3 regions of the Brochothrix thermosphacta DSM 20171 genome follow, and region 2 is predicted to be linked to each of the others. Evidence: predicted binding sites of a transcription regulator. Region 2 holds the regulator's gene; each other region holds the start of a gene.
The links. The regulator LexA, encoded in region 2, represses DNA repair genes until DNA is damaged. The targets are predictions, from matches to a motif close to CGAACATATGTTCG.

Region 1 (11,087 bases), 290 kb from region 2:
TTAACAGATCTTACACAAATATTTAAAAAATAAATTCTCAGAAACCGTAGTGGCTAACTATGGTTTTTTTGTATATGTTTTGTCATCTAATAAAGAGGAGGTAAATAGATAATGAATCAAAAAAATATTGAACTTATATACACAATCAATCATTATACAACAGCGTTAATGAAAATTTGGTCTGACGAATTTCCACATCGCATCAGTATTTCAGCGTTATTGGTATTAGGTGAGTTACGCGATAAAGGTCCTCAAAAACAAAGTGATATGGCTCATTTTTTGAACGTGACGCCAGGTGCGATGACTAACATAGCGACTATCATTGTACGAGAAAACTATGCAGAACGTATTTATGATAAAAATGATCGCCGAATTACACGTTTAGCAATCACTGCTGCAGGTGAAATAGCACTGAAAGAAGCAAGCGAATTGGACACACGAGTAAACACTGATGTATTAGGTGAATTGACTGAGGCAGAAAAAGTACAATTTTTGGATTTGTTTAATAAATTAAATCGAAAAATACATTTATAGTAAAGTAAGGCTTCAAACACGCTTTTTAAAGGCGTGTTTTTTCATTTGAATTTATACGTATACAATGAATAGGTACCCTATTAAAACATAAAAAAACAACCACATAATGTGCAGTTGTTTAGTTAACAATGGATTAAAGAGGAAAAAATTTATTCAGTTCCTTCGGGTGTAGAATCAGTCGTTGCATTTTCTATTTGTTCGTTAGTGCTAGAGCTACTTTCAGTCGTAGAAGTAGATGATTCAGTTGTTGTCTCGATAGAAGTACTCGTTACCGTGTCGGTTGTATCAGGTGTAGTGTTTGTATTGCTTGAACTGCTAGTAGATGATAGTGAATTTTCAGTTGTAGTGCTAGTTGTTGTCGAAGATTGAATAGGAACTGTTGAAGTTGTTTGAGAATTGCTAGTGCTGTCAATATTTGAAGAATGAGTGGTTGAAGAAGACTCTGTAGTTTTTTTTGATTCAGTTGGTTTGTCAGTCTCAGTGCCGGGGGTAAGAAAAACACCTATAGCAACTAATAAAAAACCTACTAGAGCCGTTATAATGAATTTTCTCTTAGGCTTGTGGTTAAAAAAGCGTATGACGATAAACAAAAATCCAATAGCAAAAAGAGTAAGACCAATTAATATTAGGGTTACTATCATAAAAATTCCTCCTGTAATAACATTATGAAACAAAAAAAGACGACTTTTTAAAAGTCGCCAAGAGTAGGGGTATTCATTATCTCAATAGGGGGAGAGATATATGAAAGTATAGTTATTCAATAACTATATGGTATTATTACCCCTGTACATAGAGACTAAACAATTTATTTTAAAAAACATTTTTTATTTACTAATCTTTAACTTTTCGATACCTTTGCATTTGGGGGCGTTTGCTTTAATATTTTGATAAATCAAACGCTTTGTATTTTCTGTGCTTGATAATGGTAAAGGACAAACATCATTTTTAGTAGCTAAAAAAAAGTATTCGTCGTCGTTATAAATTCGCTTGAAGTCGGACCAATTAATAAAGAGGACACGGTCATTGATTGTTTGAGTGAGACCTTCCTTTGTCAATGCGATTGTTACCGGGAAGCGTTCAACCTTGGTCATTTTTCTACTGATACCTGTTAATACCATAGCGAATAAAGGCGTAAAACAAAAGATGAATGTAAAAACTAAAAATAATCCTAAGGCGAGCCAGCCAATAACGACCAAATTCACGTCATATAAAAATGCAAGCATCGTCACTACGAACGTAAGAAGGAGGCTATATATCCAACGAAAGGCGAGGAATATTTTAGAGTTTCTTAATTTTTGATCTTGGTAAGCAATTAAGGTATGTGTTGTGATATCAAAGTGTTCAGTCATTCAAAAGCTCCTTTTCTGTTAACTGTACTGGTATTATTATAGCATATGGACTTCGTATTAAGAAAAGGAATTCCTCCTGAAGATTTTATGATAATATAGAGAAATAGAAGACTGGAGGGGGATTATGAGAGCGATTATTATTGGTATTATTGCAGCGTTCTTTTTTGCTTTTACATTTGTGATCAATCAATTGATGTCTGACTTAGGTGGTGATTGGATGTGGAGTGCATCTTTACGTTATTTTTTTATGGTTCCATTTTTGCTGCTGCTTGTTTTATTTAAAAGTGGTTTTAAAAAGATGTGGTCAGAAATAAAAAAACGACCCTTTGCTTGGTTCATTTACAGCCAAATTGGGTTTGGTCTTTTTTATGCACCATTATGCTTTGCTGCTGATTATTCACCAGGATGGTTGGTTGCAGGAACTTGGCAGATTACAATAGTAGCCGGTGCATTAATGTCGCCGCTGTTCTATGAAAAAATTCAAACGGCCACAGGTATTGTTAAAGTCAAAGGTCGGATTCCTCTTACAGGATTATGTTGGTCAGGTGTTATTATTGTAGGTATTATTATAATGGAAGTATCACATGCGACAACGGTTGGATTGAAAGGGATAGTGCTAGGTACTTTACCAATTATTATCGCGGCATTTGCTTACCCCTATGGTAATCGTAAAATGATGGAAGTGACAGAAGGTCGTCTAAACGTGTTTGAGCGTGTGTTAGGAATGACTTTATGCAGTTTACCCACATGGCTGATTTTATCAATTATTGCAGGTACTCGTTCAGGTATTCCTTCGATGTCACAAGTGTCTAATTCAATTATAATAGCTCTCTTTTCAGGTGTTATTGCCACACTACTTTTTTTCAAAGCAACAGACTTAACACAAGGAAGAATGAAAGAGCTGGCTGCCGTTGAAGCTACACAATCAATGGAGGCGGTGTTTTCTTTTATATTAGGACTACTTATTTTAAATTCAGCTGTTCCATCATTTAGTGCTTGGATAGGGCTAATTGTTGTTGTGTTTGGTATGACAGCTCATAGTTTATCGCAAAGAAATTAAAGTGATACAAAACGAAAGAGCGTTAAAATATAAAAAATACCAGTAGATCGTTCACTTTTTACAGTGTTTTATCTACTGGTATTTTTATATTGCTTATTTTACTATTCTTTAAGGAAAATACGACGTGTATTTTTACGCGTATCATGCTCTATAGCCGAAATTTTGTGAATACATTTACCATTAGCGCTAGAAGTAACCCATTCATCTGCCTGATCAATATCTGTAATAGTTAAGGGATTATAAACAATGGTAAAAGCAATATTACTAATCACTTCTCGAATTGAAATATCATAGTAATTACCTTTAATACCAACTTTAGTTGCGTGTTCCATCTAAAACATCTCCTTCATTAACTGATATCTTACTACAATAAGTGTAACAGAAAATAACAGTTATAACGGTAAGACATATGACATCTGTGTGAACACTGCTCTTTGTTACAATTTAATGTATAACATCCTGATCTTGTGAATGGGATGACGGATTGATAAAAAGTTTACTAAACGCTGTATATTAATATTTTTAATTTAGAAAAAGAACATAAAAAAGTCCTACAATTGACTGTAGGACTTTTGATATTTAGTTATAATAGCTGCATTCTCTTGAAATTACATACAGTATTATTAAATTCGTAATTTGGAGTATCAAATAGTTCAATAAGTGCGGAATTATCATACATTTTAGTGACAGTACCTTTAAACATTACTTCACCTCGGATAAATGATACGCCATCCCCAATATTAAATGGAACTTCTTTGTCTACTTGTTTGCTTCGGTTGTCAAAAGAAATACTTGATAATGCCATCATAAAACATCCCCTTTTATTGTATAGTAATATCCCTACGTGCTACACATTTATTTTACCCTATAAATGCAAAAAAAAAACCTTTTTTTAGAAAAAAACTGACAATTTCGAAAAATAAAATCATTGACAAATCAACGTTGTAAGCGTTTCCTTTAAATCCGATAAAAATAAAGGGTTATTATCATTTTGATAGAAAGTTTTTTGTGTTTTTTTTAAGGTTAATGTATCTATATTAATTTTAAAATTGGAAATGATTAGGCTTGGAAAAACTGAACATTACGTTTTTGCACTGACACTAGGAAATGATACAATGGTAGGGAAGTGAAAAAAGAAAAATAAATACATAGCTAATAAAAATATTTGTTTGAGATATACAGTTGATTATTTAGAAATAATCAACTATCAACAATTTGAATACACTCATTTAATAAGAGCGGACGAGAGTTAAACTAAGGAGATTGGTAGACGATGAAAATTGTAATTCTAGCAGAAAAACCTAGTCAAGCAAAAGCTTATGCCCACAGTTTTAAATCTAAACAAAAAATTGAAGGTGGTTTTCTGATTAAAGATGCTTTATTTGAAGATGAAGTCGCAATCACTTATGGTTATGGTCATCTGGTTGAATTGCAAGCGCCAGAAAGTTATAAACCGGAATGGAAAAAGTGGTCGCTCAATGAGTTGCCCATGTTTCCTGAGTCATATCAATTCAAGGTCGCTAAAGATAAACGCGCACAATTTCGAATCGTTAAACGACTCCTTGACGAAGCTGATGAAATTATTGTGGCGACAGATAGTGATCGTGAAGGTGAAAATATTGCACGATCAATTATTAAGGTCAGTGGAAATGAACATAAGCCCACAAAACGTTTATGGATTAACTCATTAGAAAATGATGAAATTCGGAAAGGTTTTGAATCATTGCGACCAGGCGAGGATTATTTTTCATCGTACATCGAAGCGCAAACACGTCAAATTAGTGATTGGCTAATTGGGATGAATATCAGTCGACTTTATACACTGTTATTACAACAAAAAGGTTTGAGTGGTGTTTTTTCAATTGGACGCGTACAGACACCTACACTATATTTAATCTGGCAACGTCAACAAGAAATAGAAAATTTTGAACCACAAACTTATTTTGAAGCATATATTCATGTAAATGCTGCACAAGGTACCTATGTTGGAAAATATAAAGATACATTTAAAACACTGCCTGAGTTGATAGATTTTTTTAAAGGATTCGATGTGATTCATCAACAGGAACAAGCTGCTCGTATTGCTAAAGTGGAAACAAAAGAAAAAAAGGAATATGCGCCACGTCTTTATTCATTGTCTGATATACAGAGTCAAGCCAATAAGTTATATAAAGTTAGTCCGGCTACGACATTAAAGATTGTTCAAACGTTATATGAAAAAAAATTAGTCTCGTATCCACGAACGGATTGTCATTACATTACGCCAGCAGAATATGCTTACTTGAAAAAAAATCTTGAAGGCTATTGTGAGCGTGCCGGTGTGGAAATTAAAGACCCACAAAACTATGCAACAAAACGTCATGTTGATGCTTCAAAAGTTCAGGAACATTACGCGATTATCCCAACAAAAAAAATACCCACTGCCGCTGCCCTAGCAAAGTTGGGACCAATGGAGCAACGATTGTATCATTTAATATTACGACGAACTCTAGCTATTTTTGCACAACCGTATATCTATGATGAAACAATTATACTGACGGATGTTAATACACAAATCTTCAAAACAACGGGACGTATGATTAGACAGCTAGGATGGAAAGAAATTATCGGAGCAGCTAAGAAAAAAACAGATGAGGAAAAGTTACCAATTGTTGAGCTTAATGAAGTTGTTCAAAGTCGTCTTTATGAAAAAGAGGCTGAAACCAAGGCACCACCTGCATACACTGAAGGGACATTGATCACGGCTATGAAGAATATCGGCCGCACAGCTGAGGATGAAGCTAAAGCAATTTTAAAAGCAATTGAAGGTATTGGAACTGAAGCAACGAGAGCAAGTATTCTTGAAACATTAAAGCGTCAAGATTATATTGAAGTAACTGCAAATCAACTGCAGGTAACTGCTAAGGGAAGTATATTGTGTGAAGCAATTGTAGGCGTCGAAATTTCGAGTGCAGAGATGACCGCTAAATGGGAAAGTTATTTAAAAAAAATCCATGATAAAACGGGAACACAAGAAGCTTTCTTAGGCAGCATTCAACGTTTCATACAGCATCTCATTGCTACCGTACCTGAACAAATAGGTACTGAAAAAATTGCTATCCCGATGACAGAGGAACCGTTAGGAATCTGTCCCTCATGTGGTGCGTCTGTTTTAGAAAAATTTAAAGTGTATGGCTGTGAGAAATGTGACTTCGTTATATACAAAAAAATTCTTAATAAAAAAATCAGTCGTCCGATGTGTAGTAAGTTATTAAAATCACGACGTACAGCCTTAATAAAAGGCTTTCTTAGTAAAAAAGGTAAAAAATTCAATGCGGTGCTTATTTTAGATGATGCAAATAAAGTTGCTTTTGAATTCATCACATTTAAACCAAAAGTAAAAAAGAGCTAAGTGCTAATGTTTGACCAATCTGAACCTATAAATTGGCATCAGTTGTTAAATTATGCTATTCTTAGACAAAGAGTTCAAGAAAAAAGGAGCGTATTTACAATGAAAGTAGATTTGAATCGAATTAATGCCTTAGCAAAGAAAAAGAAAGAAGAGGGTTTAACTCCCGCTGAAACAAAAGAGCAACTCAAATTACGTAAAGCATACTTAGGTGAAATAAGAGGCCAAGTATTAGGAACAATTGATGGATTGAAAATTTTAGACAAAGAGGGTAATGATGTTACTCCTGATAAATTAAAGCATGCTAACAGTCAAAAAAAACACGCAGGTAATATTTTAAGTAATAAAATTCCACGCGTATAAATAATTGACAAAAAACCAGTTGTTGAGCCGAAGCTCTATAACTGGTTTTTTAAATACTTTGTATTTTATAAATATGATGTATTATTTTTTGAAATAATGGAGCTACTGATAAACTGTAAAACTTTGACCAGTTTGAACACCGTTGACACTTTTGACAAATGCGTTAGCAACTTTGTTTGAAGATACTGTTTCAAAACCGACAAAATAATCTTTATAAATAGACCAAGATTCATCCAAAACAGTGGGGCTCACTGTATTGATACGAATACCACGTGGCATTTCTGTCGCAGCAGATTTCGCAAACGCTTTGACACCAGCATTTGCCATTGCAGCAGAGGCACCATCTTTTATGGGTTCATCCATAATGATCCCTGTTACCAGTGTGAAGCTACCATTATCAGCAACATAATCTTTGCCAATTAAAACAGTGTTTACTTGTCCTAATAACTTGTTATTGGCACTGAGCAGATTGTCCTCAGGAGTCATAGTAGCTAATGGACCAAAGTGAGCGGCCCCAGCAGAGATAATAACTGCATCAACAGTTCCTACCTTATCAAACAATGCTTTAATACTCGTAGGTGATGCTAAGTCAACTTGGTACTCGCTAGAGCGTGACGCAATCAAGATCTCGTGAGTCGTAGATAAAGCTTTTGCAACTGCACTACCAATAGTACCTGTACCGCCAATAATTAATGCTTTTTTCATAAGTTCACCTCATTCATTTATTACCATAATAGTACACTCAATTACCTGTACAACCAAATAATTTGTTTGAAGGCAAAAAAAAGAGGCATTAGCCTCTTTTTAAGTTGTATCAAAATTAACGATGTTGTCTTTGTTTAAACAACTTAGGTGAAACATATTTGCGGAAGTAGAAGTCAAGGCCAATTGTACCTGAGTTACGTCCGCCAACTAAAACGAGGAGTCCGAGGATTAAATAGAGGGGATTTACTGAAACTGTACCACCGAATAGGAAAAGGAAATTCATGACGATTCCGAAAAAGGCAGCTGTTGATGTGAATAAACCAACAATTAAACCTAAGCCGATTAATAATTCGCCCCACATTACAAGGAAACTGAAAAATTGACTATTACCTACTGCAAAAGTTTCCATAAACCAAGTGTATGCTGGATAAAGTTGGTTGCCTTCAGGTCCGACAACTGGATTTTTAACAATATTACCTATAAAACCACCGGCATCAAATGGTGTATCACCAAAAATTTTGTGGAAGCCAGATGTGAACCATTGTACTCCAAGATAGACACGTAAAACTGTTAGTATCGGCATTGCAATCTTACTGCTTCTTAACCAATTAAACATAATGAATTCCTCCATGATAATATAAATATTATCGTTTATTTTGAGGCAAGAGAATTATAAAAATAAAGTGCGTTTTTCTAAAAAATACCTTTTTCCTCTACCACACCCTTAGTATAGTGAAATAATAGCTATATAACAATACAAGATTCCGAACGTACGATTTTCGCCACATTCATGTGTCTAAACACGTAACGACTTACCGTGTATTCGCTTTAATTGAACGAAATGTGATAAAATTAGTTACTGACATAATAATAGTGCTGTAAAAGTGGAGAAAGGGTGACATGAATCATTGAGGAAATTTGGATTATTGTTACTTTCAGCTATTATAGGCGTTATTTTAATTAATCAATTTTTAAAAGACCAAGTTAGTTTAATGGGAGAACTCGTTATCCTAATGTTGTTCGGCTTAGTGATCAGTTTTATTTTTACTATTTGTTTTAAAAGTAAATAAGGCAGTCATTGTTAAATTCTAGTTTTCAGAATTTAATAGTGACTGTTTTTATTTTGGATTATTTATTAACGATTGAAGCAGGACCTGCTGCATGAAGTGTTTAGTACTTAAAATCAAATAATCTTAATTCTTTACAAGGAATGACTTTAACAGAGTCAAAAAATCAAGGATATACACTTTGTGGTTGGGAAGATTGATTTCATAAAAAACTGTTATTCTCTAATCAAATAGAGATAACAAGTTTTTTTAGTTAGTTTAAAGACAGAAGCGTTTAGCGGATGAAGCACAAGTCGGATTTTTGATACTAAAAGACACTTTCAAGCATATTTTGCATTTTTATACAATTTTAGAGATTAAATATGTATTGTTATGCTATGATAATTTCATAATAAAATAAACAGATAATTAAGGAGGAATACATGGAAAATTATTTTACGTCTTTACTAGTGGGTTTGGTAATCGCAATGCCGGTGGGGGCGATAAGTGTAGAAATGACAAAACAGACTTTGAAAAATGGATTTATACACGGATGGGCCGTTGGTATTGGTGGTATGACAATTGATGTGGCACTAATAATTGCACTTTATTTAGGATTTGCTAATATTCTTTCTTTACCTTATATTCAAAGCCCATTATGGTTGATAGGAGCTGTATTTCTGGTTTTTATCGCCTACGATTCTATCAAAAATGCGAATAAGGATATTAATTTAGCAGGTGAAAAAACAAATAAATCATTCTTTAAAACATATCGAAATGGACTTATTGTAGCTGTATCACCAGGGAACCTCGTTTTTTGGGTTACAGTATTTGGAACTGTATTAACTGATTCCTACACAAAGAGTAACAGTCAATTTTTTATTGTTGCATTAGGGATTTTGAGTGGTATATTGTTACATGATGTTAGTTTACTGTCCATTGTTTCATTAACAAGAAAAATTATGAATCGTAAAGCTATAAAATGGAGCTCGATTGTAGCTGGTATTTTATTGTTAGGCTTTGCTTGTTACTTTTTATATGAATTTTATATGTCAGTAAAAGCATTTTTTTAAGTAAGATCTATATTTGTATACAAAAGAACTCATTCCATATTCGGAATGAGTTTTTAAATACGTAGACTACAGACGGATTTTAAGTTTTATCAGACATTATTTAAAACAATTTTAACTAATAGTAGGATTAAAATGTTATCCCACAAAAAACGACTTTACCATACATATTCGCTTCAAATAACTCACTTTTACTAATGGGGATATTTTTGAAATCAGGATTAATTGAATCAGCTTCAAATAATACAAAACCTTCCATGGCATTGGGACGATATCTTTTTAATGAATATTCACCATTATAGCTGAAAACAACAATATCACCATCATTATAGAGCGATTGTTCAATTGGTTTTACAACAATTAATGAACCGTTAGGAATTATTTTATCCATTGAATCTCCATTAACATGCATAGCAAATAACTTATCGGATAACATCGATTGTGGAAGCAAAAATTTTGGTAATTTTACGGTTTTGACATCCCATACATCAATACTTTCTAACTCTGCTAGAGCCCCAGCAGCAACGTCACCATATAGAGGAAGTTCAATATCTGTATCATGGCATTCAGATGTTTGGAAAGTTTGAACGGATGGTTCTATTCCTAAGAGAAAATCTGCTGAAACACCAAACAATTCTGCTAGGATTTTTAAATCCTTTCCTTTTGGGAAATTTTCGTCACTTTCCCATTTAGATATAGTAGTATAAGTTTTTGCGCCAACTTTTTCAGCCAATTCTGTTTGAGTTAAATGTTTTTTTTCTCTTAAAAATTTTATGCGACTTCCTAAAGTCCTCATTTCAACACCCCTTTGATAAGTATAATATATCATTGGTATGATTTTAAATCAAGTTGTTGTTTTATAATGTATTAAATAATAATCTAGACAGTTATAAGATAGTGGCATGATAATAAATCATATATATTTATTGACACGTGATTTTAAATCATATAACATAGAGATATGACCAGGAGGTGGCAGGTTGATAACAATCGCAGAGTTGCGAGCTAAAAATGGAAAGATGTCTCAACGAGCCTTAGCGAGAGAAATTGATACAACACAGACATCAATCAGCAACTGGGAAAAAGATCCACTATCAATGAATGCTGAAAATATAGTTAAATTATGTCTTTATTTTAATGTTACATCTGATGAAATACTTGGTATTAAGAGAGAATAAGGTGTTTTTGCACGTTGGATATGATTTTAAATCATATTCGTGGTGTGAGATAAGATAGAATCTAAAGTTAAAAATTTGTTTTAAGAATAAATAAGAAATGGAGCGTGACAGTTATTTTAAAATTTTCATTATTGGTACTATTTTTCACAATTATATCTACAACGGCTTTATTAATTGGAAATATTTATTTAGTAAAAAAAGGTAAGTAATGTGGTGTGGTGTGTTTATTTAGCACTAACGTTTTCATTAACTTTACAAAATCAGAGGAGAGTGGCGAATGAATAAAACGATGATCAATAATCGTTATTACATTAAAAATAAAAATAAAATCGAATTTGTTAAAAAGCTAGCTGATGCACGTCTTCGTGGTCATGAAGTAATTAAAATAAAGACG
Region 2 (11,087 bases):
TAACACGATGTGTTGTTTCTGCCTGTTTTGGTGCATATTCGTGATTATCCATCATTTTAAAGATACGTGACGATGCAACAACTGCTTGTTGGAAGAATGCCAAACGTTCCATAATTTGTTGGATTGGGTTAAAGAGTTGTTGGATATAGCTAATGAATACAAATACCACACCGACTGATACAGCACCTGAAAACGATGCCCAACCGAAGTAGAAAAGTATAATAGCAATCCCTAAACCTGAGAGTAATTGAATAGCAGGTCCTAATAATAAACCATTCAATTTAGTGTTTCTAAAGCTTGCTTCAAAGTATGCTTCATTGGTTTCCGAAAATTCGTTACGTAAACGTTTTTCTTGGCTAAATTGTTGAATAATCGGCATTCCCGAAATTGATTCTGCTAGCTTTGCATTCATTTCACTTAGTTGTTCACGAGCTTGTTGATAAAAAGTTGTACTGTATTTTTGGTACAAAAAGATAATCCAAATTGAAATCGGTAGTAGCAATAAACATATCAGCGCTAACTTAACGTTGAGGATAAACATTGTAATGTAGATACCTGTCAACATAAACACAGCCGAAACCGCTGTTGAAAGTACTGATACAAACATATCAGTGATCGCTTCTGTGTCATTGGTTAAACGCGAGACGATACTACCTGAAGGGACTTGATCATAAAAACGCATCCCTTTCTTTTGTAGGTCTTGAAATAAGCCTGTACGTAAATCTTGAACGATATGAAATGCCGTTTTTTGAAAACGTAATTGTTCTACATACCAAACAAGTGAGGTTACGACAAACGTTGCAAATGTAATTCCTGTCCACAATGAGAGCGCAGCAATATCGGTGCTCTTATCTTGGATGAAATTATCAAGAATGTATTTAATTAACAAAGGTGTTGCCAGGTTACCTAATGTGACGATTAACGTTAAAATCAATGTCCATGCAAGGCTTTTTTTGTAAGGTTTTGCATAACTGAGCAACCGTTTCAAAGTTGCTAACTGTTGTTTTCCAGTGAGTTTTTCAAACTTTTCCATTAGCCCTCACCTCCTTCTGACGCTTGTACAAGTTGTTGTTGTTCAAAAATTTGACTGTACCAACCATCGCTTAACATTAATTCTGCATGACGACCTGATTGAGCCAATTCACCATTTTCTAACACCAAAATTTGTTCACTGTGTTGAACTGAACTTAAACGGTGAGCACAAATAATTGTTGTTTTATCAGAACGTGTTTCTTTCAAGGCGCTGACAATCGCCTCTTCAGTTTTAGCATCTACTGCAGACAAGGCATCATCCAAAATGAGTAATTCGGGATTCATTAATAAGGCACGTGCAATCGAAATACGTTGCTTTTGTCCCCCGGATAATGAAACACCACGTTCACCGACTACTGTATCGTAACCTTCAGTAAAGGCCTCGATGTCGTCATGAATCGCTGTTAAACGAGTAACTGCTTCAACTTCTTCTTGTGTGGCTTCTGGACGACCAAAACGAATATTTTCACGAATCGTTGTTGAGAATAAAAATTGATCTTGTGGAACGTACCCAATTGAACGGCGTAGCGAATCAAGCGTGTAATCCTTAATGTCACGTCCACCAATTGTGATAAGTCCTTCATAATGATTCACTTGACGTAAGAGCATTTGAACAAGTGTCGTTTTACCTGCACCTGTGCGCCCAACGATACCTAATGTTTCACCTGCACCGATCTTGAAGTGAATATTGTGCAAGGCTAATTTATCATCCGCGTAACGGACTTCTTCAACGTCCACTGTAATATCACCTGTTGGTGTCACATCAACCGCGCCTTCACGATCAGTGACCTCTGCTTCGTTAGCCATTAAAATAGCGACACGGTCATAAGATGCCGATCCACGTTCAAGTATATTATATAAAAACCCAAAAGCGAGCATTGGCCATACTAACATACCTAAATATGTAATAAATGAAACTAAATCCCCAATCGTTATTTCTGATTGACGAATAAGGTAAGCACCACCAAATAAAGTCAATGCGTAACTTAAAGCAACGATAATATTAATCGCAGGGTCAAACGCTGAATCGAGACGTGCCACGATGACATTTTTTTTACGTACGTCATTTGTTTGTGACTGAAAATGCTTAATTTCAGCTTCTTCTTGACCAAATGTTTTAGTTACTTTTGTACCCCCGATTGTTTCTTGGGCGTAATCATTCATATCAGAGAAAGCACTTTGTGCATCTCTAAAACTGATATGTAATTTTTTACCTAAAAATTGCGAAGATATTGCAATTAAAGGCATTGGCAATAGAGCAATCAATGTTAATTTCCAGTTGATAAGTGTTGCCATTGTGACGATAACCATTCCCCCAGTTAAAACTGAATCGGCTAATGTCAAAATACCAGCACCCGCAACTTGTTGAATACTTTTCAAATCATTTGTTGCATGTGCCATCAAATCACCTGTACGATGTTTTTGAAAGAACGAACCTGACATGTTAGTAAGATGTTTGAACAAACTGTTACGCATTTGTCGTTCAAGTCGTAATGAAGAGCCGAAAATGTAAGCTCGCCAAACATAACGTAACCCATACATAATCCCAGCGGTAACGACGAGTGTTGCAATAATAGTAAGAAAAGATCCCATCGTTAAACTTCGGTCTGCAATGGCATCAACGGTTTTACCGATCAAACGCGCAGGAATTAATGATAACAATGAAACCGTTACCAAAGCAATTACCCCAATAATATACGCTCTTTTTTCTTGTTTGAAGAACCACCATAAATCTTTAAATATTTTCATTTTTCCACCTCTGTTTCCAATTAATTATCTATACAAAACAGCTCATACTGCGCTTGATGTAGTGGCGGACAGCATGGCTTTCCATAAGCAAACATTCATTTAGCTATCATACTATTCACCTATATTAAGGTCAAGAAGACTGTTTATATCCGACTAGTAGCCTCAGGATTGGTCTTTTGATGTTTTCGATGATATAAGCTAATTGATACAAATAAGACACCAATAACTCCTAAAACGATGATATAGACACTGATGTAGAATGCGCTGACAAAGCCGCCTAATGTTAAAGCAAAACCTGCAACTAGCTGAGCAAATTGAAATGATAAACCCGAAAAACTTAAGTAAGATGCTTGTTTATCATCAGGAATTAAGTCAACTTCTCTTGCGCTTAATAATGGCGTTGCAACCAATTCACCAATCGTAACGATGACCATAATCGGTACTAATAACGTGATACTATTTGCCGTTGCCATCACTCCATACCCTGTTACATAGATAAGTAGTCCAAAAAAGACAACATACTTTTCTTTTAAGCCTGCTGTTATACGCGTTAATAAAAAGGTTAAAAAAACAACCATTAACGTATTGATAACTTGTAAAACGCTCAACATTCTAACACCATCAATGGCAATGTTAAAGAGATGAATCATATCAAACTCTTTTGACAGACGCACACCTGTATAAGTTCCCATTGTGAATTCTGCCGCTTGATACAAAGCCATACCAACAACAAACATTAACCAACGGCGATCTTTCGCCACCTTTGCGTATGTTGAAAAAAGATGACGTATAACTTTAGTATCTTTACGATCCATTATCTTGTTTTCATATCGCAAGTTCATTTGTAGAAAAAACGTGACGATAAGCTGCATGATTACCGCTCCTATAAATAGCGGTAACAAATAATTTTTGAAGGCAAATCCACCGATTGATGCACCAATAGCCATCGATAAATTAAAAATCCAATATTCATATTGATAGACTTTCTTACGATTTTCCCTCGTGGTTGAATCCAACACAACAGCTGAGTATGCTGGCGTGTAGAAGTTATAAGCTGCTCCACAAATAAAGTAACCCACAACCAACCAATTAATGTGAGCGAGCAAACCACTGAGATTAAAAACAATTGTTAACAATCCAACAGCATACAGTGTTTGAAACACGAATAAAATTCGCTTTCGTTGATGGTTATCTGCCAAATAGCCACCAATAATTCCTGCTAAAAAAGATACAGCAACATTCAGAATAACAATAATTCCTGCTGTTCCTGTTGGCGTATGTTTTGCCAAGTAAATAATCATAAACGGCATCGTACAAGCGTAGATTAAACTGCTCATAAATGATGTTGTTAAGGTCGTTTTAATATTTTTTGATAATAAAATTTTCATAGAGCACCATCCTGTTGGTTTTTTATCGTGTCATTGGCGTCTCTTATTTTTGCGCACAAAAAAAGACTGCCTGGGTAACAAGCAGCCTTTTCATAAGTGAAAAAGAAAGGTCAACTACTCGTTGTTTTTGTATTAAATTTAAAAGAAGACAGATTATCCCCTTGAACATTGGAAATAAAAGCAAGCGTATTGTGGTAATTCTTCACTTCATTACGTAATACAAAAATTGTTGATCCCATCTTTTCCACCTCCGTTTCTTTTCGTTAAATTTAATATAGCATATCTTTGTAGTATTGCCTAGATTTTTTTGATTATTCTCACAATTTGTCTACATACTAAAAAAACACACCTCCTAAGAGATGTGTTTTCCGAATAGAATTCAATTAAAAGAGAAATTTTCATAATCATAATTTATATTAACTCTATAAACACAGATATATGCTATTATTTTTTCTTTTTCTTCTTTTCTTTTTCTTTAGCAGGTGCAGCCGCTTGTTGTTTGCTCATTGCAGACATCATTTGGTTGACCTTTTTTTGTGATGGTTTTTGACCCATTTGCGCCATCATCATTGTTAACATTTGCTCGTTAACAGGTGGGTTTTCTTGTAGATACTTCATCATATAGCGACGTGCTAAAAAGAAACCGAGTGCTAGACCCGCAGCAAGTGCAACTACAATAAGTGTAATTCCTAACCATAAACTCATTATTTACTTTCCCCCATTTCTTATTTATCTCTATTATTGTACTTGATAATTAACGTTATGACAATAGCTGTCATCAACTCTACTGTGATATTTCTACTTCGAGTTTGCAAAAAAAAGCAGGAGCGGTATCCCGCCCCTCACTTCTTCTTAAATTCGATTATAAAGATTCAACAGCTTTTACAACATTATCAACTGTAAAACCGTATTCCTCGATGATTTTTTCTCCTGGAGCAGAAGCACCGAAAGTATCAATTGCGATAACAGTACCATCTAAACCAACATATTTACCCCAACCGAATGAGCTACCCATTTCAATACCCACACGTTTACGAACAGCGTTTGGTAAAACAGACTCTTTATATTCAGCTGATTGTTTATCAAACAAGTTAAACGATGGAATGCTGACAACAGAAACATCAGTACCTTTAGCAGCCAACGCAGCTTGTGCTTGTACAGCTAAGTTAACTTCTGAACCAGTAGCAATTAAGATAGCATCAGCAACATCTTTAGTAGATGGTGAGATTACATAACCACCTTTACGAACGCCGTCTGCTGCTTTGCTTGCTGAACCTGCAACCACTGGTAAGTTTTGACGAGACAATACCAATGCTGTTGGATGATCTTGTGATTCCAACGCAATAGTCCATGCCGCTTTTACTTCGTTACCATCCGCTGGACGAATAACAACCATGTTCGGAATAGAACGTAAGCTTGCAAGTTGTTCTACTGGCTCATGTGTTGGGCCATCTTCACCTACAGCAACTGAATCATGTGTTAGCACGTAAGTTACAGGTTGGTGTTGAATTGCAGCTAAACGAGCTGCTGCTTTAAGGTAATCTGAGAATACGAAGAACGTACCACCGTAAACGCGTAAACCACCATGTAGCGACATACCGTTTAACGCAGTAGCCATTGCGAATTCACGTACACCAAACCAGATATTACGTTGTTCTGGAGCATCAACTGTAAATTGACCATCTGATTTAATAGTCGTATTATTTGATCCAGCTAAATCGGCAGAACCACCGAAGAAGAATGGAACTTTATCTGCGATTGCATTGATTACTTCACCGCTTGATGCACGAGAAGCTGTTGAAGAGCCTTCATCAAATGATGGAAGATCAGCATCCCAACCTGCAGGTAATTTACCTTCAAAAGAATCAACAAATTGTTGAGCTAATTCTGGGTATTCAGCTTTGTAAGAAGCAAATAATGCATTCCATTCGGTTTCAGCTTTTGCACCACGATCAGCAACGTTTGCTTGGTAGCGAGCATATACTTCTTCAGGCACTGTAAAGTCTGGTAAATCCCAACCATAAGCAGCTTTTGTTTCAGAAATACCTTCTGGACCAAGAGGCGCGCCATGGACAGCACTTGTACCTTGTTTTGGAGAACCAAAACCAATAACTGTTTTAATTTCGATAATTGTTGGCTGAGTAGTATTAGCTTTAGCTTCTGCAATTGCCGCTTCAATTTCAGCTAGATCATTACCATCTTTAACTAATAAATGTTGCCAGTTATAAGAATCAAAACGTTTTTGAACGCTCTCAGAGAATGAACGATCTAAATCACCGTCTAATGAAATATCATTAGAATCATAAAGGACAATTAATTTATCTAATTGCTCATGACCAGCCATTGAAACCGCTTCTGCTGAAACACCTTCCATTAAATCGCCATCACCACATAAAGCGTATGTATAATGGTCAACAACGTTGAATTTATCTTTGTTATACATCCCAGCTAAATGACGTTCTGCCATTGCAAAACCAACAGCCATACCGATACCTTGTCCAAGTGGACCAGTTGTTGCTTCTACGCCATCAGTATGTCCAAATTCAGGGTGTCCTGGAGTTAAACTATCCCATTGACGGAAGTTTTTAAGGTCTTCAATACTTAATTTGAAACCTGATAAATGTAACAAGCTGTATAACAACATTGAACCGTGTCCTGCTGAAAGCACAAAACGATCACGGTTTGACCATGTTGTATTGCTTGGGTTAACGTTTAAGAAACGTGACCATAGTGTGTATGCCATTGGTGCTGCACCTAACGGCAAACCTGGATGTCCTGAATTGGCCTTTTGAATAGCATCCATTGAAAGAGTTCTGATTGAATTCACTGCGAGTTGATCAACTTTATCAAACATTTAAAAACATCCCCTCAAAATATATTAATAATACCCATTACACACTGCTTCACTTTCTGCTAACTTTTTGAGTTATTAAAAACGTGAAACAGCTAAATTGCAATGTAACTAAGCATACAAGAATTATTATAAACCATTTCAGCGCAAATCACTAGAGATAGATATTAAAAAGCTTATAAAACCGCTGTTTATTGCCTATTTTTTATTTTAACTCTGCTTTTAGAACAATAAAATGATAGCGTATTCAGTCTGTCGTTAGTTAACACCTCACAAGCAAATTATTTTCCAATGATTGGGTCGTTTTGGTTCTTTTGTTAAATAAGGTGGAAATTATTCTGAATTGAACGGATACTTTTTCCCGAAATACAGTTATTCTTTTATCATAGGCAGTCATTAGTCATTAAATTGTTATTTAAAAACGCAAAAATTAGTAAATAAGACACATCTTTTCTAACTCAACGCTTTTAATATTAGTGATTTAAGATTATAATTAAAGCACACACACAAAGTTTTTAACTCTTTACAAAATAACAAGAAAAGGGATGATTTGAATGATAGGTTGCAGTAGTTTTACATTAACATCAAAAGATAATAAACATTTGCTTTCTCGAACAATGGACTTTGGAATCGAAATGGCGGAACAAGTTGTTTTTGTTCCACGCAACAAAACATTTGATTTAACTTATACAACGTCAGATTCAACAACATCAAAATTTGCTTTTATCGGTATGGGGCAAATTTTAAATAATTCACCGATTCTTTTTGATGGTATTAATGAAAAAGGTCTTATGGGAGCAACCCTCTATTTTCCAGGTTACGCAACTTATAAAGACACAGCAGCAGACGAAACACTCGCAATTTCTCCTGATAAAGTTATCCCCTACATATTATCGCAAGCAACAACGGTCGAAGATGTCAAAACACAGTTACTAGAATCTATTACACTTATTAATGATACCAACCCCATTATCAGTAAATTGCCACCTCTACATTTTATCTTTTCTGATAAAACAGGAGCAACAATTATTGTTGAACCGATGCCCAATGGTTTAAATATCATTGAAGATTCTATCGGGGTGATGACGAATAGTCCTGACTATTCTTGGCACGAAACAAATTTACGCAACTACATCACAGTGACACCTCACCAACATGAACCGATTACTCTGGCAAATAAAGAACTGTCAGCTTTCAGTCAAGGATCAGGTACATTTGGTTTACCAGGTGACTATACCCCTCCTGCTCGTTTTGTGAGAGTGGCTTACTTAAGAAACTTTTCTAAACAACCCGAAAATGAAATTGAAGCCGTCAGTTTATCTCATCATATTCTGGAATCAGTTAGTATTCCTAATGGAGTGGTGATTGATCCACAAGGTGAACCTGACTACACATGTTACAGTAGCTACATGTGCGCCGAATCATTAAGTTTTTATTTTGCTGTTTATAGCAACCAACGACTTCAAAAAATAACATTGAACGATGAACTTATCGCTTCAACCGAATATAAGGAATTTAAGGTACAGACTGAAGAGGATATCAACTGTCTTAACTAAGGGGTTTTATACAAAAACGCTACAACTAACATCGTGTTAATTGTAGCGTTTTTATTTATTCAATTTAGTTTTAATGCATTAACTTCAAAAGACTAATCATTATTTGCATACATGATTTCATCAGCAGTCTGTTGTTTTTTTACAGGAATGTAAATTTTAGTGCCCGCTTCCAATTTATTCTCATTAATAAGGTCGTTATTCTCACTCATCCATTGCACCATTGATTGTACTTCTTTAGTTGACGAGGCGTAATTTTCAGCAATTGTCCAAAGGTTATCTGATTCTACAATAGTATATTGTTCGTACTTACTTTCATCTATGCCAGCTGTTTTAAAACCTACTATTAGGAAAAAACAAGCACTAATAAGTGTAAAGATAATAACAAAAGAAAAATTAGTCCAAATACGTGATATTAAAGTTTTCATAAATTAAATCCCCCAGTCGAATGTATGTTCGTATTTATATCATATACCGAACATTTGTTCTTGTCAACACAAAAACAGAACAAACGTTTGTATTTGTCAAGAGCAAATGGTATACTAAAGATACAAAAAACCATACAGAGGTGTAATTATGAAACTTTCTAAACGTCAAAGTGAAATATTTGAATTTTTAAAAGACGAAGTAAAATCAAAAGGTTATCCGCCCTCTGTTCGAGAAATCGGTGAAGCAGTTGGCCTTGCATCAAGTTCTACTGTACACGGTCACCTTGAACGCCTTGAACAAAAAGGGCTAATCAAACGCGATCCTTCTAAACCAAGAGCAATCGAAATAATGGATGATTCACCTAAAGTTGGCACTGTGAATGTGCCATTGGTTGGTAAAGTAACAGCTGGTGTTCCTATTACTGCAATAGAAAATGTTGAGGAATACTTCCCGCTTCCTGAATCAATGCTTGTCAATGATGCCACATTATTCATGCTAAAAGTTGACGGTGAAAGTATGATAAATGCAGGTATTTTGGATGGAGATAAATTAATCGTCCGCCAACAAAATACGGCTTACGATAACGATATTGTTATTGCTATGACAGAGGATGACGAAGCAACTTGTAAACGATTCTTTAAGGAAAGTAACCGTATACGACTTCAACCTGAAAACGATTCGATGGAACCCATCTACTTACCAAATGTATCTATTCTTGGTAAAGTTGTAGGTGTATTTAGAGAAATGTAGCCTTTTCTTTCGCTACATCGGTTAATTATCTTAATACAATAATTAATACAATTAAAAAAAGAGTAATAGGCAGCTTGTTGCTTATTTCTCTTTTTTTGGATACTAAATCATTTTTAAAATACCTATAATCATGAATGACATTGCTAATGCTTTAAAATTATTTATGCTATAATTTCATTATTAAAAAAGAAAGAGGTCCTTTGATGAAGCCTTTAGCTGATGCTCTAATCATTATCGATTTACAGAATGGCGTGTGTTACAACGACACAGAAATTTTCAATCTATCTTCATTAGTTACTCTAATAAATAAACGTATGCTTGATTATACGTCTCAAGGGAAAAACATCATCATTGTTCAACATACTGACGAAGATTTGATTCAAGGACAGTCCCCTTGGGAAGTCATCCCCTCGTTGGACAAGGGAAAAGCGACTCATTATATTCAAAAAACACATGCCAATTCTTTTTATAAGACTAATTTAAAAGAATTGCTTGAACAAGAACATATAAACCGTATCGAAATTTGTGGTGCTCAAACCGAATATTGTGTGGATGCAACTGTAAAAAATGCTCATGCACTGGGTTATTTAATCCAAATGTTAAGAGGTGGCACAACAACTTATTCTAATGCTTTTATGAGTGCAGAAAATACGGTGCGTTTTTATGAAAATATATGGGATAATCGCTTTGCCACTTTTATTTAATTACACCAAAAAGGTATAAAACATATTGTTTTATACCTTTTTTTGGTTTTTGAAATACGAACGAAAACCTTCTATATGATAAGGATGCGCTTCATAAGCAACATTTAATCCCTTTTCTACAATAACAGCCGTTGTCACTGGTCCAATCGATAATAATGTCAATTGAGACAACAACTGATGTTCTTCAGCAGTTAATAAGTTAATAAAAGCAATAACAGCCGAAGGACTTGTAAACACAACCGTATCATCTGCCTTAAATTGAAACGGTTCTCTTTTTGCTTCAACGACAGTGTAGACACTTGTATGTTCAACCTCACAAACAGTCGCTAACTTTTCTGCTAATTCATTGGTTGCTCGTGCAGATTGCGGTAACCATATCCGATCTGTATCTTTCAGTTGTTGTGCTATAACCTCAAACAATCCACTTGATATAAAATCAGCAGCTTCAATCACAGGTTTAAGACCATAAGATTCTAATACCTGCGATGTTGCCGGACCGATTGAAATAGCTTTGAACTGTCTATTGGGTCCACTATCTAACACCCGATGAACGGTATTTTGGCTCGTGAATACAACAAAATCAGCAGCCGTTAATGCACGTAATTTTTTTGTGATTTCAGCCTGATTTAGA
Region 3 (11,087 bases), 710 kb from region 2:
CTTGGAATTGTTAACACATCATTCATGTACATTGTAATTGGATCTTTAGCATAATCACCTGATTTAAATGCGATAGTTGGCGCTGTTGGCCCAACAATTACATCGTAATCAGCAAAGATTTTTTCAAAATCACCAATAATCATCGTACGTGCTTGTTGTGCTTTTTTATAATAAGCATCATAATAACCTGAACTTAGAGCAAACGTTCCTAGCATGATACGACGCTTCACTTCTGGACCAAATCCTTCAGCACGTGATTTTGTATAGAGTGTTTCTAAATCATGTGCATCTGGTGAACGGTAACCATAACGTACGCCATCAAAACGTGAAAGATTCGATGATGCTTCACTTGATGCAAGTACGTAATAAGCTGCAACACCATATTCAATATGAGGTAAGCTGACTTCGTCTACTGTTGCACCCAAGTTTTTAAGTGTTTCAATTGCTTCAAGAACGCGTGCTTTAACGCCATCCTGAACACCATCACCTAAATATTCTTTTGGTACAGCAATTTTCATGCCTTTAATATCTTTAGTAATTTCACTTGTAAAATCAGCTTTGGGTTGTGGCACAGATGTTGAATCATGTGCATCTACACCTGAAATAGCTTCTAGTACAAGCGCATTATCTTCAACCGTACGTGTAATTGGCCCAATTTGATCCAATGACGACGCAAAGGCGATTAACCCATAACGTGACACTCGTCCGTATGTTGGTTTCATTCCAACAACACCACAGAATGCAGCAGGTTGACGAACTGAACCACCTGTATCTGAACCTAGAGCTACAGGAACTTCACCCGCAGCAACAGCTGCAGCAGAACCACCTGATGAGCCACCAGGAATGCGTGATAAATCCCATGGATTGGCTGTTTTTGCATAGTAAGATGTTTCTGTAGTTGATCCCATTGCAAACTCATCCATGTTTAATTTACCAATAGTGATCATATCTTTTTCATGTAATTTAACCATTGCTGTCGCATCATAGATTGGTTCAAAACCAGTCAAAATTTTACTAGCAGCAGTCGTTAAAATATCTTTTGTTACAATATTATCTTTAATTCCGATTGGTAAACCAGCAAGAACGTTGTCTGGATCAATACCTTTCGCATCAATTGCAGCAGCTTCTGCCAATGCTTGTTCTTTTGTTAATGTGATAAACGCTTGAACTTTTTCTTCCACTTCATCCACGCGCGCATATACTGCATTGACTAAATCAACTGCAGTTACTTCTTTATTCACCAACTTTTGGTGTAATTCTTTGATAGTTAAATCAAATAATGCCATGTCTATTCGGTCTCCTTCCCTACTAATCCATAATTGATGGTACTTTGATATAGCCATCTTGCGAATCTGGTGCATTTTTTAACACAAGATTACGGTCAAGGCCTTCAGCAGCTACATCTTCACGTAAAACATTTGTCAACGGTACAGCGTGTGTTGTTGGTTTAATGTTTTCTGTATCTAGTTCATTTAATTTCTCAACCATGTTAATGATTTGTTCCAATTGTGTTGCGTATTGTTCGGCTTCTGCTTCAGTGATTTCAAGGCGAGCTAAACTCGCTACTTTCTCAACTTCTGCTTTAGAAATAACAGACATATTAACCCTCCTAAAATAACTACTCTTTAATTCATACTTCTCTATTCTACACGATATCGCTGTTAAAATAAACGTTTAGGATGAATTGTTCACACAATTCAACGAAAGCTATGGAAGTAATTCTTTACTAACACTTAAATAAGCTCTCATTTGCTTCATACATCAAAAAAAGCAAAATGTTATCGATAATTTCTCGACAACATTTTACTTCTTTACAGAAACAACTCTCTTGAGAGGTGCTCTATTGTATACTAACGATCAAAAATATGAACATTTGCTGTTTTACTACCTGCGTCACGTGTAATTAAAGACGCATTTGCTTGATTATCCGTCGTTGTTACATTTACTTCAACATCTACAGATGAAGGAAGATGCTTCGCAACCATATCAGTGGCGAACTGCGTAAATCCAACAATTTCGGCTTCACCAAAGAAGTTTACAGGAATATCAATTGTGATTTTTTTCAATTCTTTTCCTTCATAAAAACCACGTCCAATGACACCATTAAAGTTTGAAAAGTACGTTTGAATATCTGCTGAGAAACTCTTGAACCAGTTATAATCATCTAAATGATCACTTTTGGCTTCATCAGATGGGAATAACACAAAGCTCTCATCTAAATCATCCCATTTACCAAGCTCAGATGACCCCTGTTTAGCAGTTGCATAGCTTAAATAACTACCAGATACCATTGCATCTTTTGAATTTTGTGCAAAAATTGCAATCGTGATTGGCACATCAGATAAACCTTTCATTTGGCGCATACGCGTAATGAGCGTATCTGCCATTTTTTGGCCTTCTTCCTTCATTTTCGCTTTGCTGATTGGTGTTGAGTAAGTTGCACCGTAACTTTCTTTTTGATAATAATCAACAGAGTTCATTGCTAAACCAATCATCACACCATTTAATTTTACTGTATCACCCTTATTTTCAAGGTAATTTTGTTCTAAAATATGTGCAAGATAAATTGGATTACGATCAGTACCATTCCCATTAAAAACAGGGTTTAAACCAACGTTATCACTATCTGATAGTTTCTTTTCTTTCAGTTGTTTATCTGAATATTTACGATTTAACCACGAAGTAACCGTCCCTTTGGTAAGGTATTGCCCCTCTTGAAAAGCATAATCTTCACTGTTGTATTTCGTTGTTGCAATACGTTGTAAACCAATTTCCATCTCATTGATATCAAAACGCGTATTGAGGTTTGAGACGATTAATCCGCGTGTCGGGCTTTCTTTATAAGGTAGAATTGTGCGGTAATAGTCACTTGAAATATTATTTTTCGTAACAATTTGAGTTTCTTTTTTACTCGTACTGCTATCATTTTTAACGGCTTTTTCACTTGATAATTGTGGCGCACATCCTGCTAAAACAAGTGTAAGTCCAGCAGCTAATATAATCAATTTTTTCATAGTTTTTGGTCACCTTCATCTTTTAAGTACACGCGTAAGTCCGCTTCAGACCAAATTGGAATCTGTAGACTCTCAGCTTTTGTTCGCTTAGAGCCTGCATCGGTTCCTGCAACAACAACATCTGTTTTTTTACTGACGCTGCCTGTTACCTTGCCACCGAGGCTTTCAATTAGTAATTGAGCTTCATTGCGTGTCATATGCTCTAGTTTACCAGTTAACACTACTGTTTGACCATTAAAAACTAGCTCATCCGCTGATTTATTTGCTAAAGACGGTCCGGTATAAGTTAAATTAACGTTGACCTGACGCAGTTCTTCAATCAATTCGACCACTTGCGGATTGCTAAAATAAGTTACGATTGAATCGGCCATAATACCACCAACATCATCAATACTAATTAATTCTTCTACCGTTGCTGTTTGTAACGCCTCAATTTCTCCAAAATGTTGTGCAAGCGACTTCGCAGCCTTCGCACCGACATGACGAATACCAAGGCCAAATAGTAACATTTCTAATGAATTGGCTTTTGATGTTTCAATAGCAGCTAATAATTTTGTTGCTGATTTTTCACCCATACGCTCCAATGGCAATAAATCTTCCATTTTTAATTTATACAAATCGGCAACATCAGCAATTAAGTGATGTTCATGTAATTGTGAAACAACCTTATCGCCAAGCCCCTCAATATTCATAGCATTACGAGAAGCAAAGTGAATCAAACCTTCGCGAATTTGTGCCCCACATTTAGGATTAATACAGCGTAGTGCGACTTCATCATCTAAGCGGACCAATTCGCTTTCGCATGAAGGACAATGAGTGGGCATCACATAAGGTTCGCTATCAGCTGGTCGCTTTTCGATTAGGACTCGCACCACTTCTGGAATAATATCCCCTGCTTTTTTAACGATTACTTCATCATTTATACGAATATCTTTCCCGTTAATGTAGTCAGCATTATGTAAAGAAGCACGTTGAACTGTCGTTCCTGCTAGCTGTACGGGATTTAAAATCGCAGTCGGTGTAACAACACCCGTACGACCAATGCTTAGCTCAATATCAATTAAACGTGTTGATTGTTCTTCGGCTGGGAATTTATAAGCAATCATCCATCGCGGTACTTTTACCGTGGCACCGAGTTGACGTTGGTAATCAAAACGATCAACTTTAATAACAATCCCATCAATATCATACGGTAATTGATTACGTTTTTCTGTCCACTTCGCGATATACTCCATCACACCTTCAATCGAATGAACCACTTTGAATTCATTATTCACATGACAGCCAATTTTTTCTATTGCCGCTAACATCTCACTGTGTCGTTCTACATTTAAAACAGAGGGATTAGCGACCGCATATAAAAAGGTGTCAAGATTTCTTGAAGCTGCAATTTTAGTGTCTAATTGACGTAATGAACCTGCGGCTGCATTACGAGGATTAGCAAAAAGTGCCAAGCCTTCTTCTTCACGACTTTCGTTCAATTTGGCGAAAGAGCGTTTTGGCATATAGGCTTCCCCACGTATTTCAATGGTTAAGGGCTCACGTAATTTCAATGGCACTGAACGGATTGTTTTTACATTGGCAGTTATATTCTCTCCGATGGTACCATTACCACGAGTAGCACCTTGTACCAAGCGACCCTCTTCGAATTTAAGCGATAACGCTAGACCATCAATTTTAAGCTCCACTGTATAATCAACTTGATCCACTTCAAGCTCTTTACGAACACGTTGATCAAATTGACGAATTTCCTCCTCGTTAAACACATCACCCATGCTTAACATCGGTACATCGTGTGGCACTTTTTCAAACTTATCTAGTACAACACCACCGATGCGTTGCGTGGGAGAATCTTCTGTTACAAGCTCTGGATGGGCTGTTTCAATTGTTACAAGTTCCGCATATAACGCATCATATTCGCCATCTTCTGCGACGGGGTTATCCAGCACATAATACGCATAACTCAGCTCGTGTAATCGTTGTTTTAATTCATCTAAACGTTCGTTCATTTTTTTGCACCATCCTATACTTTTTCAATTGGTGAGAACTCTGCCAACAGACGTTTCACACCAGTTGGACTTGGGAAGGCGATATCTAATTCCATTGAACGTCCTTCGTTTTTCACACTGACAACTGTTCCCACACCCCAGATTTTGTGCTTCGCTTTATCGCCTACTGACCAACCAGCTTGGCTACCACCTGTTTGTTGCAACGCTTTAACTTCGGGTGTTTTTTGCCCTGTTGAACGACGATTCGTTGCAAATGGAATGGCTTGTTTAATTTTTGTTTCTGTTGCACGCTCTAACAGTTCTTCTGGAATTTCATTGATAAAACGCGATTCAGCATTGCTGGTTGAACGACCATACAATGTTCGTGAATACGCCGCAGTCATGTATAATTCTTTTTCAGCACGCGTAATACCTACGTAGGCAATACGACGTTCTTCTTCCATTTCATCCTCATCATCTAAAGCACGGCTATGCGGGAAGATGCCTTCTTCCATTCCAACTAAATAAACAACGGGAAACTCCAACCCTTTAACAGCATGCAATGTCATTAAAGTGATTGCTCCATCAGCTGGATTTTCAGCTGGATCTTGCAATGAATCAACATCCGCAACCAATGCAAGATCGGTTAAAAAGGCAATCAATGATTTATCATCGTTATCTTTTTCGAATTGTTGTGCCACTGATAAAAATTCATCGATATTTTCGACACGTGTTTCTGCTTCAATCGTTTTCTCCGCTTTCAACATGTCACGGTAACCTGATTTTTCCAGAATTTGTTCAATTAATTCTGTGACAGATAAATAATCCTGTTGTTGTGAAAAACCAATAATCATATCATAAAAACTTAATAACTCTTTACTTATCTTTGTTGATAGCCCTACTAATTCGATACGACCCATCATTTCAAACATCGTTGTATCATAAGCTAACGAAGCAGCTGCTAGCTTATCAAGCGAGCCTGGACCAACACCACGTTTAGGCACGTTAACAACACGTGCTAAACTAATATCATCTGCATTATTTGCAACAAGACGTAAATAACTTAAAACATCTTTAATCTCTTTACGGTCGTAGAATTTTTGTCCACCGACCATTGTATAAGGAATAGAAGATTTCATTAAAGTTTCCTCTAACACACGTGATTGTGCATTGGTTCGATAAAGAATCGCCATATCTTTGTACTTATATTCTGAAAGACGGTCTTGAATTTTACCGACCACATAAGTCGCTTCCTCACGTTCAGTTAACGCACGATGATACGTGATTTTATTCCCTTCACTATTACCTGTCCATAATTCTTTTGGACGTCGGTTACTGTTTTTTTCAATCACACCGTTAGCCGCAGCTAAGATACGTTTGGTCGAACGGTAATTTTGCTCCAAAACAATTGTTGTCGATTTTGGATAGTCTTTCTCAAAATCCAGAATATTACTAATATCCGCACCACGCCAACCATAAATACTTTGATCAGAGTCACCTACGACACAAATATTTTGAAAGCGAGCAGCCATCAATTTAACTAACGTATATTGCGCCTTGTTTGTATCTTGGTACTCATCCACATGAATGTATTGGAACTTGCGTTGATAAAACTCTAATACTTCAGGAACTTGTTGAAAAAGTTCAATGGTCATCATGATTAAATCATCAAAATCTAGCGCTTGATTTTTGCGTAATTTTTTTTCATAATCCGTATAAACATCCGCAACTAATTTTTCAAAATAACCAGCTGCTTCTTTTGTGTATTCCGTCGCATTAATTAATTCATTTTTAGCATTGCTTATCGCTGATAACATTGCTCGTGGTTGATAACGTTTGGGATCAATATCACGATCCTTCATAATTTTTTTAACCACTGTTAATTGATCGCTCGAATCTAAAATTGTAAATGAACGACTCAATCCCATTCTCTCAGCATCACGACGTAAAATACGCACACACATTGAGTGGAATGTTGATACCCAGACAGAATCAGCATCACTACCTAAAATTTTACCGACACGTTCTTTCATCTCTCGTGCGGCTTTATTTGTAAATGTAATTGCTAAAATATTGTAAGGATTCACATTCTTTTCTTTAATTAAATAAGCCACACGATGTGTTAGCACACGCGTTTTACCACTACCAGCACCAGCCATTATCAATAATGGCCCTTCGGTTGTAATAACAGCTTTTTGTTGTTCAGGGTTCAATCCCTCTACGAGTTGTTTTCCAGTAATTTCCATTGTGCACCACCTATACAGAACGTTTGTTCTTATTATACATAAAAAAACAGGCAAATACGAGACCCTCTGCCTATTTCCTTCTGCTTTATTTTTTCGTCTTCACTTTGAAAACTTCTTTTTAATTATAACAAATATCACAGTTAAAAGTAAGATAGAGCCATTTCTTACAATCAAAAAAACTAAAGGATAAGGCCCTTTAGTTTTTGGTGAAATTTATTTATTTTCTGCTTTTTTATTTTCTTCGAGTCGGGACATTACCAATTCATACGAATCATTACCCCAGTTTAACGAACGCTTAACGCGTGAAATCGTCGCTGTACTAGCGCCTGTTGCTTCCTCAATTTTACTATAGGTGCTTCCTCCGCGTAACATTTTAGCTACTTGAAAACGTTGCGAAAGCGCTTGTATTTCATTTACTGTACAAACATCATCAAAAAAATGATAACATTCTTCCAGATCTTTTAATGTTAAAACAGCTTGAAAGAATTCATCGAGGCCTTCACCTCGTAATTTTTCAATTTGCATAGTTGTATCCCCCTCACAGAATTTAACGACAACTTCTCTTTAACATTTTAACGCACTACACTAGTGAAAGGCAAGTCGGATAACTTTTTATTTAACTGACAATGCTGATGCGAAAAAGAACAATAGCTTGATTCAACTGTCGCTTTTGCCTTTTTATTAGACTGCAGACTGCCAATTTATTTGGTACTTACAAGATTGAAGATACTTTCACTGTTCTCTAGTATTTTATGCCAAAACTTCTAAAATTTCAAAAAAAACTCTTCCTGACATAAAGCGTCAACAAGAGTTTTTTTCCAATTTATTTGTAGCTCAGCGTTTGGTTTTGCTTTTATTTATCTCCAGCACTTCAAGCCAAAACTTGTGAAATTTCAAAGATACTCATAGCTATAAAAATAATCGCTAATCATTCTTTTCCAATCTCTTCAGTTCTGAACGGGCTTGAAGGTGCTTTTAATGCTCGATGTCCGATATCATTACGGTATACATAATCACTGGTATCAAGTTTAGCTAATTCAGCATAAATGCTTTGTTGTGCGTCTGCCATCGTTTTAGCTCGCACACTGAAAAGGCTGACGCGTCCGCCATTGGCAATGAGTTGCTTGGCTTCATTCTGTGCTACACCAGCATGAAACACTTGCGTATGATCTGCTAATTTTTCCAATCCCACTAATTGTGCACCTTTTTCATAAGCCTCGGGGTATCCTTTACTCGCTAAGACCACGCCTAATGTTACCCCTTCAGTTTGCCATACGAGTGTCGGTGTTCGATGCGCTAACAAGTCAGTAATGACTGCAGCAAAATCAGAGCTGAGTCGATCTAATACAACTTGTGTTTCTGGATCGCCAAAACGGGCATTAAACTCAATCACTTTGGGTCCATCACTAGTGAGGATTAATCCTGCATATAACACACCTGTAAATGATCGTCCTTCGTTCACTAAGGCTAATGCCGTTGGCTCTAAAATCGTTTCAATGGCTGTTTCCACAACAGCAGCTGGAATATGATGAACGGGCGCATAAGCACCCATTCCCCCTGTATTTAAACCTTTATCTCCCGCCAAAGCTCGTTTATGATCTTGTGCAATGACCATCGGATAGACTTTAGCACCATCAACAAATGCCATCAATGAAAACTCTTCACCTTCTAAAAACGCTTCAACGACAATTTGTGCACCTGAATTCCCAAATTGTTTATCGCATAACATCGCTTGCGCCGCAGCAATCGCTTCTTCCACAGTTGTTGCAACAACCACGCCTTTACCGGCAGCCAATCCATCGGCTTTAACAACAATCGGCGCGCCTTGTTCCAATAAATAATTTTTGGCTTTTTCAAAATCAGTGAATGTTTGTGATGCTGCTGTTGGAATCCCATATTTAGACATTAACTGCTTGGCAAAATCTTTGCTACCTTCAATTAAAGCTGCTTGTTTACGTGGTCCAAATGTTGGTATACCTGCTTTTTCTAATGCATCAACAACACCTTCTAATAACGGTACTTCTGGTCCAACAAATGCCCATGTAATCTGCTCACGTTTAGAAAATGTTATCAATTCAGCAACATCAGTTTCAGCAATAGCTACTGTTTTTATACCATCTCCATGCATTCCTGGATTACCTGGTGCACAATAAACAGCGGTCACTCGGTTGCTTTGAAGTAATTTTTTACTCACTGCATGTTCACGCCCACCACTACCAATTACAAGCAATTTCATTGTTTGCGCCTCCTTATTGTTGTTTAAAATAACGGACTTTTTGTAAATACCATCCTTATGCGCTTAATCGATTGTTTCTTATGTTAATGTTTAAAATGACGAATTTTTGTAAATACCATACTAATGCCATGTTTATTCGCTTCATCGATTGATTCTTGATCACGCATAGAGCCACCAGGCTGAACAATCGCAACAATTCCAACTTTCGCAGCTTCTTCAATTGTATCGGGCATTGGGAAAAAAGCATCACTTGCCATCACAGCCCCTACCGTTCTGTCACCTGCCTGTTCGAATGCTATTTTCGCAGATCCGACACGGTTCATTTGTCCTGCGCCTACACCGACTGTTTGAGAATCATCACCAATCATAATCGCATTTGATTTAATGTGTTTGACGACTTTCCATTGGAACGCCAAGGCTGCTAATTGTTCAGTTGTTGGTTGAACTGTGGTGACAACCTCCCATGTTGTAGGGTCTTCATCAATCTCATCTGCTTGTTGCACCAATAATCCTCCTGCCACACTTGTTTTCACATAATCACTTGCTACTGAAGTATTATATATTGGCATTTTTAAAAGACGAATATTTTTCTTCTTGCTCAACAAAGCCAATGCTTCTGCTGAATAGCTAGGTGCAATGAGTAGCTCTAAAAACATGTCACTGAGTGGTTGAGCAGTTGCTAAATCAATTTCTCGGTTAAAGGCTAATACGCCACCAAAAATCGATGTTGGGTCCGCTTCATAGGCTTTTAAGAAGGCTTGTTCAATCGTTTCACCTAAGCCAACACCACATGGATTCATGTGTTTAACAGCGACTACCGCACATTCAGTTTCAAATTCTTGAACGATATGTAACGCAGCATCCGCATCACGAATATTATTGTATGAGAGTTCTTTTCCATGTAATTGCTCAGCCGATACAAGCGAGGCATGTTTCACAATTGGCTCTGCATAAAAACTAGCTGATTGATGTGGATTTTCGCCATAACGTAACGCTTGTTTGCGATTATAAGTCAACGTTAGTTTTTCTGGGTATTCTTCACCCACTACTTCTGTTAAAAAACCGGCGATTAACGCATCATAGGCCGCCGTATGACGGAAAACTTTAGCAGCTAAACGTTGACGTGTATCAAAGGTCGTATCACCTAATTCACGGTACTCTGCTAGCACATGCTCATAGTCAGCGGCATCAGCAATTACCGTCACACTGGCATGATTCTTGGCAGCTGATCGCAACATTGAAGGTCCGCCAATATCGATGTTTTCAATCGCATCAGAGAGAGCGACATCGGGTTGAGTAATCGTTTCTTGGAACGGGTAAAGATTTACAATCACCAAATCTATTAGTGCGATGTTATGTTCAGCAATTGCTGCCATATGTGATGCATCATCACGTCGTGCCAATAACCCACCATGGATTGCGGGATGCAATGTTTTGACACGCCCGTCTAACATTTCGGGAAATTCTGTCACTTCTTCGATACCGATAACAGGCAGTCCTGCCTCAGCAATTAATGTCTTAGTGCCTCCTGTTGAAATAATTTCAAAATCAAGGGCAATTAATTGCTCAACCAACTCTAAAATACCTGTTTTGTCCGATACAC

Region 1: a site for LexA is predicted at 4,102-4,115, ahead of V6S17_RS08490 (type IA DNA topoisomerase). Genes of this name have one in related genera too.
Region 3: a site for LexA is predicted at 7,265-7,278, ahead of pcrA (DNA helicase PcrA). Genes of this name have one in related genera too.

Annotation. Positions count from the first base shown of each region.
Region 1 is NZ_CP145608.1:1,678,523-1,689,609, reverse strand. Features, by position in the region: gene V6S17_RS08525 (metallophosphoesterase) at 1-33, shown strand, start outside; gene V6S17_RS08520 (MarR family winged helix-turn-helix transcriptional regulator) at 112-534, shown strand; gene V6S17_RS08515 (hypothetical protein) at 684-1,175, opposite strand; gene V6S17_RS08510 (YcxB family protein) at 1,359-1,883, opposite strand; gene V6S17_RS08505 (multidrug resistance efflux transporter family protein) at 2,008-2,943, shown strand; gene V6S17_RS08500 (hypothetical protein) at 3,045-3,275, opposite strand; gene V6S17_RS08495 (DUF2187 family protein) at 3,527-3,751, opposite strand; gene V6S17_RS08490 (type IA DNA topoisomerase) at 4,217-6,334, shown strand; gene V6S17_RS08485 (DUF896 domain-containing protein) at 6,434-6,694, shown strand; gene V6S17_RS08480 (short chain dehydrogenase) at 6,797-7,399, opposite strand; gene V6S17_RS08475 (DoxX family protein) at 7,515-8,015, opposite strand; gene V6S17_RS08470 (LysE family transporter) at 8,889-9,518, shown strand; gene V6S17_RS08465 (LexA family protein) at 9,646-10,311, opposite strand; gene V6S17_RS08460 (helix-turn-helix domain-containing protein) at 10,496-10,693, shown strand; gene V6S17_RS08455 (hypothetical protein) at 10,971-11,087, shown strand, end outside.
Region 2 is NZ_CP145608.1:1,391,698-1,402,784, forward strand. Features, by position in the region: gene V6S17_RS07065 (ABC transporter ATP-binding protein) at 1-1,033, opposite strand, end outside; gene V6S17_RS07070 (ABC transporter ATP-binding protein) at 1,033-2,781, opposite strand; gene V6S17_RS07075 (MFS transporter) at 2,925-4,169, opposite strand; gene V6S17_RS07080 (hypothetical protein) at 4,280-4,408, opposite strand; gene V6S17_RS07085 (YneF family protein) at 4,614-4,874, opposite strand; gene tkt (transketolase) at 5,032-7,023, opposite strand; gene V6S17_RS07095 (choloylglycine hydrolase family protein) at 7,575-8,576, shown strand; gene yneA (cell division suppressor protein YneA) at 8,669-9,001, opposite strand; gene lexA (transcriptional repressor LexA) at 9,150-9,752, shown strand; gene V6S17_RS07110 (cysteine hydrolase family protein) at 9,956-10,456, shown strand; gene V6S17_RS07115 (uroporphyrinogen-III synthase) at 10,487-11,087, opposite strand, start outside.
Region 3 is NZ_CP145608.1:677,340-688,426, reverse strand. Features, by position in the region: gene gatA (Asp-tRNA(Asn)/Glu-tRNA(Gln) amidotransferase subunit GatA) at 1-1,286, opposite strand, end outside; gene gatC (Asp-tRNA(Asn)/Glu-tRNA(Gln) amidotransferase subunit GatC) at 1,309-1,599, opposite strand; gene V6S17_RS03510 (CamS family sex pheromone protein) at 1,851-3,014, opposite strand; gene ligA (NAD-dependent DNA ligase LigA) at 3,011-5,023, opposite strand; gene pcrA (DNA helicase PcrA) at 5,038-7,248, opposite strand; gene V6S17_RS03495 (YerC/YecD family TrpR-related protein) at 7,462-7,773, opposite strand; gene purD (phosphoribosylamine--glycine ligase) at 8,177-9,484, opposite strand; gene purH (bifunctional phosphoribosylaminoimidazolecarboxamide formyltransferase/IMP cyclohydrolase) at 9,568-11,087, opposite strand, start outside.